DNA from 2 places in the Streptomonospora sediminis genome. Region 1 is predicted to be linked to the other one. Evidence: riboswitches for the same ligand, from Rfam matches in the RefSeq annotation. Region 1 holds a riboswitch; the other holds the start of a gene.
What was found. A riboswitch is a leader RNA that binds a small molecule or an ion and turns the genes downstream of it on or off. The one in region 1 is predicted to bind cobalamin.
Positions count from the first base shown of each region.

Region 2: linked by a shared signal. The riboswitch ahead of ACYVD5_RS06605 (ABC transporter substrate-binding protein) and the one ahead of metE (5-methyltetrahydropteroyltriglutamate--homocysteine S-methyltransferase) in region 1 are both predicted to bind cobalamin.

Region 1 covers NZ_BAAGYZ010000066.1:8,136-15,239, forward strand. Annotated here, with positions in the region: gene ACYVD5_RS12795 (polysaccharide deacetylase family protein) at 1-936, opposite strand, end outside; gene ACYVD5_RS12800 (DUF6461 domain-containing protein) at 1,161-1,772, opposite strand; gene ACYVD5_RS12805 (polysaccharide deacetylase family protein) at 2,075-3,652, opposite strand; cobalamin riboswitch at 3,957-4,176, shown strand; gene metE (5-methyltetrahydropteroyltriglutamate--homocysteine S-methyltransferase) at 4,335-6,602, shown strand; gene ACYVD5_RS12815 (DUF3558 domain-containing protein) at 6,813-7,104, opposite strand, start outside.
Region 2 covers NZ_BAAGYZ010000021.1:239,658-246,761, forward strand. Annotated here, with positions in the region: gene ACYVD5_RS06595 (ABC transporter permease subunit) at 1-170, opposite strand, end outside; gene ACYVD5_RS06600 (ABC transporter permease) at 167-1,117, opposite strand; gene ACYVD5_RS06605 (ABC transporter substrate-binding protein) at 1,114-2,661, opposite strand; cobalamin riboswitch at 2,761-2,950, opposite strand; gene ACYVD5_RS06610 (carboxymuconolactone decarboxylase family protein) at 3,111-3,584, opposite strand; gene ACYVD5_RS06615 (helix-turn-helix transcriptional regulator) at 3,693-4,595, opposite strand; gene ACYVD5_RS06620 (type 1 glutamine amidotransferase domain-containing protein) at 4,819-5,538, shown strand; gene ACYVD5_RS06625 (ArsR/SmtB family transcription factor) at 5,886-6,365, opposite strand; gene ACYVD5_RS06630 (heavy metal translocating P-type ATPase) at 6,484-7,104, shown strand, end outside.

The sequences.
Region 1 (7,104 bases):
GCGCTTGCCGGGCCCGTCGTCGAACGTCAGCGCCACGCACGTGGTTTCGGTCCCGCACTTGTGGTCGGGGCCGCCGTGGCTTGACCCGGGGACGTCGGGGATGCCGGGGTCGTCTGCAGCGCCGCCGTCGGGCGGGGAATCCACGGAGAACGCCCGCGGTCGCCGCTGCGAGGCCGACAGCGCGCGCTCGCCCAGATCGGACAGGAGCGGCCGGGCGTCGGCGGCGGCGATGACGGCGGTGGTGCGGCCTGCGCCGATGGGTGCCGCCTTGCCCGCGTCGAACTCCACGAGCAGGTCGCCGTCGCCGTTGAACCCGATGGAGTCGTAGAGCCGGAACCCGGGGTGCAGGGCCGCCGGCTCGCTCCGGGGGGCCGTCAGCGCCGCAGCGGCCATCCGGTCCAGCTTCTGCAGTTCGGTGTCGCCCGCCAGCAGCTCGGTGGAGTACGCCAGGCGGCCGGTGCGGGTGTCGTAGTAGTAGGTGGAGTAGGAGTCGTGGCTGCCGCGGTGGTCGGTCTCGGTGCGGGTGAGCCGCACGCCGACCAGTCCGCTGCCCGCAGCGGTCAGCTCCCAGTCGGCCTCCAGCCGTTCGGCGGTTTCCACGGCGTTGCGGAAGTCGGCCGCCTCGCGCTCCAGGATCTCGGTGAGGCGCTCGGTGAGCCGGCCGGCGTTGGGGATCTCGGGCACCGTCGCGCGGACGGTGAGGCCGCCGCCGCTCAGGTCGCCGCCGATGCTGCGCTCGCCGAGGCCGGGCAGGTTCTCGGCGGCAAACGAGGTGAACTGCGTGGGCGGGGGAGCGGGCAGCGCCAGCGCGTTGCAGCCGGTCGCGGCGGCCAGCGCAGCCGCGCATACCAGCAGCTTGGCGCGCCGGGCGGTGCCGGACCGGCGGGGGAGCGGGGCGGGGGTGTTCGGTGCGGCGCAGACGGGGGAGGGGGACATGCGCCGGGGTCCTTCCACGTGTCCGGGCGGCCCGGCACGCGCCCGGACAAGGGCGCCGAACAGGCTGCGCCGCCGCCGGGTCCGGGCTGTGCGCCGGATTCTTCCCCAGAAACGTAGAACACCCGGTCGGCGCGCAGAACAGCAAGCCGCCAACTGACCACATCAGGTCAATGGACCGGCAGCGGGCAACGCGGCGCGCACGACCGCGTCCCGGGCCAGCGGGGTTACCGGGGAGCCAGCGGCAGCGCGGAGTAGTCCAGTTCGGCGCCCAGCAGCGGGCCGGCCAGGTGGGAGGAACGTATCCGCACACCGGTGACCCGGTCGGCCAGCGCCAGCACCGCGGCTCCGGGGTCGGTGTCGGGGGCGGCACCGCCGAGTCCGACGGCGTTCATATGGGTGTCGAGCGTGTCGGGGCGGGTACCCCGGCGCACCCGCGGAGCGCGGGCGTCGAAGAAGGTCTGCAGTACGCCGTCGATTACCCAGCGGAACTCGTAGCGGTGGTCCATCAGCACCCGCACCGACACGAGTTCGGTCTCGGCCGAAAGCGTGCGGTAGCACTCGGGCCGGGTGACCCGGCAACCCGTGGGCTCGACGATGACGGTCCAACCGCCCACCGACAGCGCGTGGACGGTCATCGGGGGGCGGCCCTCGGTGCACAGGGCGGCTTCGACGGCCTCGGCGATGGGCAGTAGACGCAGGTCGCGTTCAGCGACGCCGAGCCGGCCCAGTGCGGTGGCCTTGCTGAGTCCTCGGACGTAGGAGAGGCAGTACGCTTCGGCGAGGTCCGGCTGGGTTTCCCGCAACCAGGCATAGTCGCGGGCCAACGCAACGGCCATCGAAATTCCCTTCACATCCACGGGGCACGCTGTGGCTGCTCTCATCGTCGGGAACGGCCGCCCTTTACCATCGCGTTCCCCCAGGGCCGCCTGGCAAGCGGCCGGTTGAGGACACGAATAGGGCGGTTGGGCGGCCCTTGCGCGGGTAACCGGGTATCCGGCGAAGTGTGTCCCTGCACCACGGCGCACACCCTACGCGCGAGCGCGGGGTGCCCCGCACTTGGGACACCCCGCGCCCGGATGATCCGCGTCGCACTGTACGTGACCGCCGCCGATCGCAAAAGCCCAGGTGGCGCCGGTGGTCAGTCCGACTTCTCGGTCGAGGGCGAGGGCGAGGGCTCCGGTGGGTAGCCGTCGATGTACTCCTCGCCGGGCTCGGTCTCGCTGAGCAGTTGCGACACCGTGACCATGGTGTAACCCTTCTCGGTCAGCCGCTCCAGGATGTCGGGTACGGCGTCGATGGTGCTGCTGTGGATGTCGTGCATCAGCACGATGGATCCGGGCTTGGCACGCTCCACCGCCCGGTCGCTCACGACCTCCGGATCGTGGTCGCGCCAGTCGTTGGTGTCGATGCTCCACAGGATCTGCGCCTGCCCCAGCTCCTCGGTGACCTTGGCGACGGCGTTGTTGGTGGCTCCGTAGGGCGGGCGCATCACGTCCATGCTCAGCCCGGTCTCGCGGCGCACCAGGCCGTTGACCGTGGTCAGCTCCTCCAGAGTGCCGTCGTCGCTCAGCGAGGTGAGGTCGGGGTGGTGCACGGTGTGGTTGCCCAGTTCGTGCCCCTCGGCGTACTCGCGGCGCACGGTCTCGGGGTACTCGCGCACCGGGGTCCCCGTGACGAAGAATGTCGCCTTGGCGTCGTGCTCGGCCAGGGCGTCCAACAGCTCCGGCGTGCGCGGGCCGGGGCCGTCGTCGAAGGTCAGCGCGATGCACTTGGAGTCGGCGGCGCGGCAGTCGACCTTCTCGCCGTCGGTGCCGGTGGCGAACATGCCCGGCACGCTGCCCTCGGCCGGGCCGCCCTTGGGAGCGGCCGCCTTGTCGATACTGAACTTGGGCGTGACCACCACGGCGGCCGACTGCGCGCGCTTTCCGAACGGGGAAAGCAGCGGATCGGCGTCCTTCTTGGGCACCACCGCGTGGATGCGGCCGGCCTTGGCGGGTGCGATCTGGCCCTCGTTGAACTCCACCACCAGGTCGCCGTCGGGGTTGAACCCGATGGAGTCGTAGAGCTTGGCGATGGGGTGCAGCTTGGTGGTGTCGGCGTCGCCGTCCTTGAGTTGCTTCTTGACCAGCGAGTCGAGCTTTTCCAGCTCCTGCTGGCCGGCGAGCAGCTCGCTGGAGTACGCGGTGTGTCCGGACTCTGTGTTGTACCAGTAGGTGGAGTAGCCGGTGCGCTCGCCGTCGCCGTCCTTCTCGTGCTGGGTGAGCCGGACCGCCATCACGTTGCCGCCGGCCACGCTGACCTCCCAGTCGACGGTGTAGGACTTCGCGCCCGCCGCGGCTTCGGCGAAGTCCTGCGCCCCTTGCTCGCTGACCTCGGCGAGCCGGTCGGCGAACGGGCCGGCCTTGGGGATCCGCGGGTAGGCGAGCTCGACGTCGACGCCGCCGTCGATGTCCTCGGTCGAGGTCTCCTCCTTCAGGCCGGAGATCCGGTCGGCGTCGACGGCGGTCAGCTCATCGTCCTTGCCAGTGGCGGGTGTCGGCTGGGGAGACCCCCCGGACGATGCAGGGTCCGTGCCGCCTCCCGTGCAGGCAGTGAGCGTTAGCAGTGCCAGCGCAGCCGCTGCGGAGGCGGCGCGCAGCGCCACCGAACGGCGGGGCGAGGTCTCAAGGGCCGGGGTACGGGACGACGGGTGCGGGCCGACGGGCTGGTGCTTCAACGGATGAGCGTCCTTCAATGGTCTGAATACGGGTGCCGGTGACTCTGTCGCCCTAGGAATCCGCGCAGGTTCTGCGAATGATATTGCAATTCGGACACGGTCCATCGGTCGAGCGTAGAACGCGGAATGGAAGCGCAGGCAACACGGAGCGTAATGAAGCTGGCAACAACCGCACAAGGTTCGCCAATGGGTCCGCAGCGTGGCACAAGACGCACAGGGGCATGGCGGGGCCTCGTCGGCTCTGGCGGGCACCCGGGCGCTCCGTGGGCAGGAGGCGCCCTCCGGCGCTCGTGACGGACTCGTCTATAGTTGCAGCCGCGGTTGGTACACGCACGGCCTGCTGTGCGTGTCGCAAGAGGGAACCCGGTGCGAATCCGGGACTGCCCCGCAGCGGTAAGTGGGAACGAAAGCCGCCAACGGCACTGGGCGCCGAGCCTGGGAAGCCGCGGCCGGTAGGAGGAGCGGTCCGACAGGGCCGCGCCGTGCCCGCAAGTCCGAATACCTGCCACCGCCCGCGAGCGCGGATGCGCCCGCGGTGGTCCGTGCGCCTCGAGGGAGGGCCAGGGCGGTGGCCTGCTCGTTCGGGCACCTCTCCCGCGGCCGCGGATCGTCGGGCTTATCGACGAGGGAGAGAACAAGCCATGCGATACGGCCACAACGCGGCCCAGGGCGGTGCCGCCCGATGAACACGACCGTCCACGGGTATCCGCGCATCGGACCCGACCGCGAACTGAAGCGGGCCTGCGAGTCCTACTGGGCCGGCGACAGCACCGCCGCCGACCTCGACGCGGTTGCGGCGCGGCTGCGCCGCGGCACCTGGGAGTCGCTGCACGGCGCCGGTATCGGCACCGTGCCCTCCAACACCTTCTCCTACTACGACCACATCCTCGACACCGCGGCTCTGTTCGGCCTGGTGCCCGAGCGCTTCCGGGCGCTGGTCGAGGGCGCGCACGACCGCGAGTCCGAACTCGCGGCCTACTTCGCGATGGCACGCGGCACCGGCGAGCTGCAGCCGCTGGAGATGACCAAGTGGTTCGACACCAACTACCACTACCTGGTCCCGGAGCTGTCGCCCGCTGACCGGCCCCGCCTGGCCGGCGGCAAGCCGCTGTCGGAGTACACCCAGGCCAAGGCGCTGGGCATCGACACCCGCCCGGTCCTGGTCGGTCCGCTGACGTTCCTGCTGCTGGCCAAGCCCGCCGCGGACGCGCCCGAGGGCTGGCGGCCGCTGGACCTGCTCGACGACCTGCTGGAGTGCTACGCCGAGCTGCTCGCACGGCTCTCGGCGGCCGGGGCCGGCTCCGTACAGCTCGACGAGCCGGTCCTGGCCGCCGACGAGGGCCGCGCGCGGACGGGCGCGCTGGAGCGCGCCTACACCTATCTGGGCGGCCTTGCAGCCCGGCCCGACCTGCTGGTCTCAACCTACTTCGGTGCGATCGGCACAGAGGCCCTGGAGGTGCTCAAGAACAGCGGTGCCGAGCAGATCGGGCTGGACCTGGTCAGCGGCCCCGAGGGGGTCGGCGAACTGGCCCGGGTCTCGGGCCTGGGCGACAAGACCCTGGTGGCGGGCATCGTCGACGGGCGCAACGTTTGGCGCGCCGACATCCCCGCCAAACTGTCGACACTGGGATCCCTGCTGGGTCTGGCGGGCGAAGTGGTGGTGAGCACGTCGTGCTCGCTGCTGCACGTGCCCATCGACCTGGACGCCGAACCCGGCATGGACCCGCTGCTGCGCGAGCGCCTGGCGTTCGCCCGCCAGAAGGCCGACGAGGTCGTGCTGCTCGGCAGGGCGCTGCGCGGCGACCCCGTCGGCCCCCAGCTGCGGGCGGCGGCACGGGCCGGCTCGCCCGCGTCTTTTGCCAATCCCCGGGTGCGCGCCCGCCTGGAGGCGCTGGGTGCGCAGATTAGGCGCGTGGGCGACGGCCGGCGCACCGCGGCAGGCAAGGAGCCCGACCTGGCCACGACCACCATCGGCTCCTTCCCGCAGACGGCCGAGGTGCGGCGCACCCGCGCCGAGCACCGGGCCGGGCGCATCACCGATGCCGAATACCAGCGGCTGATGCGCGCCGAGGTCGACCGGGTCATCGCGCTCCAGGAGGACATCGGCCTGGACGTGCTGGTGCACGGCGAGCCCGAGCGCAACGACATGGTGCAGTACTTCGCCGAGCGGCTCGACGGCTACACCACCACCGCCAACGGCTGGGTGCAGTCCTACGGGTCGCGGTGCGTGCGCCCGCCGATCCTCTACGGCGATGTGTCGCGCCCTGCGCCGATGACGGTGGAGTGGATCACCTACGCCCAGTCGCGTACCGACAAGCCCGTAAAGGGCATGCTCACCGGTCCGGTGACCATGCTGGCGTGGTCGTTCGTCCGCGACGACCAGCCGTTGGGCGAGACCGCCCGCCAGGTTGCGCTGGCGCTGCGGGACGAGATCGCCGATCTGGAGCGCGAGGGCATCCGGCACATCCAGGTCGACGAGGCTGCGCTGCGCGAGCTGCTGCCGCTGCGCGAGGAGCTGCGCTCGGCCTACCTGGACTGGGCCGTGGGCTCCTTCCGACTGGCGACTTCGGGCGTCGCGGCGAGCACCCGCATCCACACGCACATGTGCTACTCGGAGTTCGGCCGGATCGTCGGCGCGATCGAGGCCCTGGACGCCGATGTGACCAGTGTGGAGGCCGCACGGTCGCACATGGAGCTGGTCGACGACCTCGCCGCTTCGGGCTTCCGGCGCGGGATCGGGCCGGGCGTCTACGACATCCACTCGCCCCGGGTGCCTTCGGTCGAGGAGATCGAGGCGGCGCTGCGCAAGGCGCTGCGCGTGCTCTCGCCGGAGCAGCTGTGGGTCAACCCCGACTGCGGGTTGAAGACCCGCGGTTACGCCGAGGTGGAGCCGGCACTGCGCAACATGGTCGAGGCCGTGCGGCGGGTCCGCGCCGAGCCGGGCCGCTGAGCCCGCCGGGCCGGGGCGCCGTCCCCGGCCCGGACCTCCGCCGACCGCGCAACCGCGGGCAGGTCCGGCAGGCCCGCCGGCTTGCCGAAGCGCGGCACGCGGCTCGCAACCGGCGCGGGACATGAGCGGGACGCGAAAGGGGGTGCGGCCCGCGGGCCGCACCCCCTTTCGCCGATCCAATGCCGGTCCACCACTGCGACCGGCCGCCTACTAGCCGCCGATCGGGCTCAGCGACTCCTCGCCCAAGTCGTGCATCATCGACTCGACGTCGGAGAACTTCAGCGGGGCCGGGGTGTCCTCGCCGGCATTGAGGCCGGGGGAGAGGGTGTAGCGCACCTCGACGTTCATGTTGCCCTTGCGGATGAGCATCGTGGCCACGGAGTCCTGCGTGGTCAGCACCACCTCGGTGGAGAAGACCAGCACGGCCTCGTCGCCGAGGTCGGCCTCCTCCTCGTTGTGGACCGTGAGCTCGCTGTAGCTGTTGCTCTCGTCGGTGGCGTAG
Region 2 (7,104 bases), on a different contig from region 1:
CGGCCCAACCGGTCGGTGCCCAGCGGGTGGGCGCCGTCGGCCGGGGCGAACGGCGGTCCCGGCTCGGCCGCCAGCAGCGGCGCGACCACCGGTCCCGCCAGCGCAGCGGCGGCGGGCACCAGCACTAGGACGAGCGGCAGTACCGGCCATACCGTGCGCAGCGACCTCACCGGCGCACCTGCTCGCTCCGGGGCGCGAGCCGCAGCGCGACCAGCTCGGCCACCTGGTTGACGGCGATGGTGGCGGCGCCGAGCACCAGCACATGGCCCTGCACCACGGGCACGTCGCGCATTGCCACCGCGTCGATCACCCCGCCGGCGATACCGGGCACGGCGAACACCACTTCGACGACCAGCACCCCCGACAGCAGCCCGTCGCCGACCCGCGCCAGCTCCTCGGATGCGGGGGCGAGCGCGTTGGGGGCGGCGTGGCGCAGCAGCAGCCGGCGGCGGCCGACACCGAGGCGCCGGGCATGGGCGGCGTATCCGCTGTTCAGCGCCTCGACGGTACCCGCGCGCACCTGGCGGCTGAGCAGCGCCACCACCCGGCACAGCAGCACCGCGACCGGCGGCACCAGCAGCAGCGGGTCGGTCAGCAGTCCCCAGCCGCCGGCGCCGACCGCGGTGGCCGGGAGTAGGCCCGCGTGCAGGGACAGCCCCAGCACCAGCAGCATCGCCAGCGCGAAGTCGGGGATGGAGTACAGGGTGAGGGTGGCGCCGGAGACCGCCCGGTCCAGCATGCCGCCTTCGCGGGCTCCGGTCGCCAGCCCGATGGCGGCGGCCAGCGGCACCAGCACCACCAGCGTGACCGCGGCCAGGATCGCGGTGGGCGGCAGGGCCTCGGCCACCAGCGCGGCCACCGGCCGGCCCGACACCAGCGAGGTGCCCAGGTCGCCGGTGAGCAGGCCGTGCCACCACTGCGCGAACCGCTCCAGCGGCGGGTCGTCCAGCCCCAGCCGGGTGCGGATCTCCGCCGCCTGCTGCGGGGTGTAGTCGTCGCCCAGCACCGCCTCGGCGGCGTCGCCCGGCAGCAGTTCGGTGGCGGCGAACACCAGCACCGACAGTGCGAACAGCTGCGCCGCCGCGATGGCGAGGCGGCGCAGGACGGCCGCGGTCACTCCAGCCAGACCCGGTCGAACCTCGCCCAGTCAGCGGTGTTGGGCGGCGCGTCCTGCTCGACGCCGTGCAGCGCCGCGGAGGTGGCGTTGACCCAGTCGTTGTAGCCCCACACGATCAGGCCGCCGTCGTCGTACAGCTCCTGCTGCAGCTCCTGGTAACGGCGGGTGCGCTCCTGCTCGTCGCCGGTGGCCTGCGCGCGGGCGAACCTCTCGTCAAAGCCGTCGCTGCGCCACCGCGTGACGTTCTGCGGCGCGTCGGAGACCATGCGCAGCGCGAGGTGGTTGGGGATGGGCATCGCGCCGGAACGGTACGAGGCGAACACGCCCTTGTCCAGGATGTCGCTGAAGAAGGTGTCCTGGTTGCCCACGCGCACGTCGACGGCGGGGCCGGCTTCGGCGGCCTGTTCGGCGAACAGGGTGGCGGCGTCGACAAAGCCGGGTGCGGCTTCGGAGGTGTCCAACGCCACCGCGAGGTCCTGGGCGTTGGCCGCCTTCAGCAGGCTGCGCGCCCGGTCGAGGTCGCGTCCGCGCTGGGGCAGGTCCGCGGCGAAGTACTCGTAGCCGCTGCCGAACACGTCGTTGCCGACGCGCCCGGCGCCGGAGAACACCACTTCGACCAGCCGCTTGCGGTCGGCCAGCAGCCGGAACGCTTTGCGCACGCGCGGGTCGTCGAACGGGGGCTGGTCGGTCTTCATCGCCAGGGCGGCCATGCCGCTGTTGGGGGTGCGCACGACGCTGATGGCGGGGTTGTCCTCGTTGGCGCGGGCAAAGGTCGCCGACATGTCGTGGATGTACTCGCCCTGGCCGCCGAGCAGGGCGTTGCCGCGCGCCTCCGCTTCGGCCGAGAGGAACTCCAGCCGGTCGATGAGCGCGCCGCCGTCGTCCCAGTGGTCACCGAAGCGTTCGGCGGCCATCGAGCGGCCGGCCTCGAAGGAGGCGAGGGTGAACGGTCCCGATCCCACGGCCGCCGTTGCCGGGTCGCGGTCGTCGAAGTCGGCCGGGACGATGTGCATGCCGGTGCCGGCCACCAGCGCGGGCAGCTCGTAGGTGGGGGCGTTCAGCCGCAGTTCGACGGTGCGCTCGCCGATGGCCCGGGAGCTGGCGGTATCGACCGGGCCGAGCAGGGTGCGGCCGTTGCGGGGCGTGTCGGCGGGCGCCTTGATACGCGCGAAGCTGGCGAGGACGTCGTCGGCGGTGACCTTGCGGCCGTCGTGGAACCGGGCCTTGCGCAGCCGGAACCGCCAGCGGGCGCCGTCCTCGCCGACGGTCCAGTCTTCGGCGAGCTGCCCGCGCGCCGACATGTCGGCGTTGAACTGGGTGAGTTTCTCGTACAGGGCCTTGTGCCGGGCCTGGTCGATGAACAGCGGCTGCACGTGCGGGTCCATCGACTCGTTGCTGCCGCCGCCGGCGAACAGGGCGCGTACGGTGCCGCCGCGTTTGGGCCGCCGGCCGGCCGGCTCGCCGGCGCAGCCGCCGAGCAGCACGGCGCCGGCGCCGAGGGCGCCCATACCCAGCGCCGCGCGGCGCGTTGGGGTCACAGGCACGGGCGGGGTCCCCCCGGGATCGGGGCGACGCGTGTCGGTGTCGGTTCGCGGTGTCCGTGCATGGCGAAAGCCTGTCCTCCCTGGGGTAATCCGCCCCGGATCGTGAGGCACGACGGCGTGAGTCTCCTGGCTCGCGGGTCTGCGCTGTGGTCCGGGCCTTCCCATCCCCTCAGGGACAGTGGCGGGGTCGGACGGGCTCGCCGCTCACAGTGGCGGCACCGCGCCGGTTTTGCACCGGTCTTCCTCGGTCCGCCGTCGTGGTGGTCAGCCGCAATTCTGACATACCGCCCCGAAAGCGGCTGATGGTGCCCGTTACCCGGAGCGATGAGCGGCTCCGTTGCGGGGCGGGCAGCACAACGCCCCGGGCACCGTCGAGGGTGCCCGGGGCGAGCGCTGCGGTACCGCCCGTCCTGCGGTACCGACGCACTGGTGTGCTGCCGTACTTGCCGTTAGCCCAACTGGCCGGGCTGGTAATCGCCGGCGGGCTGCTGGATCATGACGTTGGCGCGGTTGAAGGCGTTGATGATCGCGATCAGGGCCACCAGGGCGCCCAACTGCTCCTCGTCGTAGTGCTGCGCCGCATCGGCCCACGCCTCGTCGGTGACACCGCCGGCCGCGTCGGCAATGCGGGTGCCCTGCTCGGCGAGTTCCAGCGCGGCGCGCTCGGCGTCGGTGAACAGCGTGGCCTCGCGCCAGGCGGCGACCATGTTGATGCGGGTGGCGGTCTCGCCGTCGTGGGCGGCGTCCTTGGAGTGCATGTCGGTGCAGAATCCGCAGCCGTTGATCTGGCTGGCGCGCAGCAGCAGCAGGTGCTGCGTCGCGGTCGGCAGCGACGATCCGGCGACCACCTTGCTCGCCGAGACGAAGTGCTGCAGGGCCTTCATTGCGACCGCGTTGTCGTAGATGTTCAAACGAGCAGTCATGGTGCGCTCCTTGGCGTTGCCTTGCCGTTGCTTTCATGCCTTTGACAACGCGGCTCGGCCGAATGTGACAGGAGCGGATGTGACTTGGGTCTCGCCCGGGCGGTGCGGCTAGCCGCCGCCGGCGCGGTCGGAGCCGGGCCGGAGGCCGGGGTCGGGGTCGGGGGCCGTTCCGGTGCGGGTCCAGCTCGCGAGGAGATCCAGTGCCCGTTCCGAGGGCGACCCCGCCTCGGCGGTGTAGACGAACAAGGCGGTGTCGGGGTCTCCGGGCAGGTAGAGGGTTTCGTATTCGACGGTCAGTTCGCCGACCAGCGGGTGGCGGAGCCGCTTGGAGCCGTGCGTGCGCTGGTGCACGCGGTGCTGCTCCCACCACCGGCCGAACTCGGGACTGTGCTCGCGCAGGTCGGCGATGAGATCGGCCGTGGCCTGGTCGTGGGGGTCGCGGCCGGCGTCGAGCCGCAGGCTCTCGACGGCGGCGCGCGCTTGGTCGGCCCAGTCGGCGAACAGGGAGCGGGCGCCGTCGTCGAGGAGCATCCAGCGTGCGTAGTTGCGGTCGCGGTGGGGCATCCGCTCGAAGTCGGCGAACAGCGCCCGCGCCATCCGGTTGGCGGCCAGGATGTCGGTGCGGCGGCCCAGGACGAGGACGGGCTCGCCGTCGAGCGCGTCGAGGAGCTGGTAGATGCCGGGCCGGACCCGCTGGACGCCGCGGGGCCGGTGCCGTACCGGTGCCGCCTGCACGCCGATGAGGTCCTGCAGGTGCGCGCGCCCGGCCGCGTCGAGGCCGAGTGCGCCGCCCAGCGCCTCGACCACGGCAGGCGAGGGGGTGATGGGGCGGCCCTGTTCGAGGCGCGCGTAGTAGTCGGTCGAGACCCCCGCCAGCAGGGCGACCTCTTCGCGGCGCAGGCCCGGCACCCGGCGGACGCGGCTGTCCGCGGGCAGGCCGGAGCGCGCCGGATCGCCCTGGCTGCGGGCCCGTTTCAAGAAGTCGGCCAGTTCGCGGTTGCTCTTACCCACGCTTCCCAGTGTCGCCGATACCGGGGGTTCCCGCCTGGACCGCCGAGTCCTAGGTCCGCCCGTCCGCGGCAGCACAGGGCACGGTATGCGCCCTGTGCGGCGGGAGGCGGTGAACCACGCTGAATACGGGCCGGCTGTTCGGCCGCCCCCAAGAGACCGGCGGCCGGCCGCCCCGCCGCCCGGCCCCGGCCGGTACCCGCCACCCGCAGAGAGGAACAGCCCCATGGGCAACAAGATCCTGATCGTCATGTCCGCAGCCGATGTCTGGGAGCGCACCGACGGTTCGGCATACCCGACCGGCTACTGGGCCGAGGAGGTGGCCGCCCCGCACGCACTGTTCACCGAGGCCGGCTACACGGTCGACTTCGCTTCGCCGGGCGGGGTCCTGCAACCGCTCGACCAGCACAGCGCCGACCCGGAGGTCGCGGGAGCCGACTGCGCACGCCACGTGGCGCACGCCGAGAAGGCCCTGCGCGAGCACGGGCCGCTGCTGCGGCTCGCCGAGGTCGGTCTCGGCGCCTACGCCGCGGTGGTCCTGCCCGGCGGCCACGGCCCGGTCGTCGACCTCTACCGCGACGCCGACCTCGCCCGGCTGCTGAGCGGGGCGGATGCGGCCGGCAAGCTCATCGGAGCCGTGTGCCACGGTCCCGCCGGCCTGCTCAGCGCCGTGGACGCGGCGGGCGACTGGCTCTTTGCCGGACGCCGGATGACCGCGTTCACCGACGAGGAGGAGCAGATGTTCGGCACCGCTGAGGGCGCCCCGTGGCTGCTCGCCTCCCGGCTGCGCGAGCTGGGCGCGGACCACTCCGGCGGCCCGGCCTTCGAGGAGTACAACGTGCGCGACGGCAACCTGTTCACCGGCCAGAACCCCGCTTCCAGCGCCGCCATGGCCGCGGGCATGATCGCGGCCCTCGCCGATACGGGGACGCACGCGGCGCGGTAACGCGGTGCGCCCCACCGATGCCCGGTGCCGGGTGCCACGGCTACGCGGAGATGCGGCCCTTTCCCAGCGGGGGAAGGGCCGCGCGCATGAGCGTCGAACGGTCGTACAGGGCGGTGCCCGCCTCGGCTGCGGCCGCGGCACCGGGTCCGCTGGGCGGCCTTGTCGCCGGCCGGGTGACGGGTGACGGGTTGGTCCGGAGTGAGAAACGGCGCCGGAGGGCGGCGGTCGCCCGGGTGGGTGCCCGCATGGTCCCTTATGCCCGTTTCCGAGGCCGTATGCGGAAACGATCATGCGGAAATGCCGTGATCCGGGACTTGATCCGGGCATTTCCGCAGGGTCGGCGCCGGCTACCGCAGGGCGGCGCCCGCCTCTGCATCGGCCGCGGCACCGGGCCCGCTACCGGCTCGGGTACCGGCTCCGGTATCGGCCGCGCCCGCGGCGTCGGCGGCCTCAGCGGGCTCGGCGCCCTCGTCGCCCGCCGCGCCCGCGCGCAGGTGCTCGACGTGGTAGAGCGCGTGGTCCAGCAGTGCGGCGACGTGGTCGTCGTGCAGATCGTAGACCACCGAACGGCCCTGGCGGGTGCCCACCACCAGGCCCAGGTTGCGCAGCAGGCGGAGCTGGTGCGAGCACGCCGACTGCTCCAGGCCCACTTCGGCGGCCAGCGCGGTGGCCGGCAGCGGGCCCTCGCGCAGGCGGGCGAGAATCAGCAGGCGAGAGGGAGTGGCCAGTGCTTGCAGGGTAGTGGCCACCTGCTCGGCGTCGGCCGCGTCCAGCCGGGTGCGGGGGACGTCCTGCGCGGTCTGCGCGGTGGTGACTCGATGACCCATGCCCCCACCCTACTGGAGTACAAATGAACACTTGAATTAATGTTCATGCGTTCCTGTAAGGTGGGGTCCGGGTTCCTCGGCACCCGTTCCCGATCGACACCGCGTGGAAGGACTCCCCGTGCCTGCAGTGCTCACCCGCCCGGCGCCCGGCGCCGGGCAAGCGCCCGGGCGCCTGGCCCGCACACTCGCGCTGCCCGAGGTGCGCTGGGCCGCCATCGCCCTGGCACTGTTCCTGGCCGCGCTGCCGCTGCACCTGCTCGGCGCGCCCACCTGGACGTGGGGGCCGCTGTACGCGCTGACCTACGCCGCAGGCGGCTGGGAACCCGCGCTCGAAGGACTGCGGGCGCTGCGCGACAAGCGGCTGGACGTCGACCTGCTCATGGTCGCCGCCGCCCTGGGCGCGGCGGCGATCGGGCAGGCACTCGACGGCGCACTGCTCATCGTCATCTTCGCCACCTCCGGCGCACTGGAGGCCCTGGCCACCGCCCGCACCGCCGAATCGGTGCGCGGGCTGCTCGACCTCGCCCCGCAACAGGCGGTCCGCCTGGGCCCCGGCGGCACCGAGGAAACCGTCCCTGCCGCCGACCTGCGCCCGGGCGAACTGCTGCTGATCCGGCCGGGCGAACGCGTGGGCGCCGACGGCCGCGTGGTCGACGGTGCGAGCGAGGTCGACCAGGCCTCCATCACCGGCGAACCGCTGCCAAGGGCCAAACAGGTCGGCGACGAGGTCTTCGCGGGC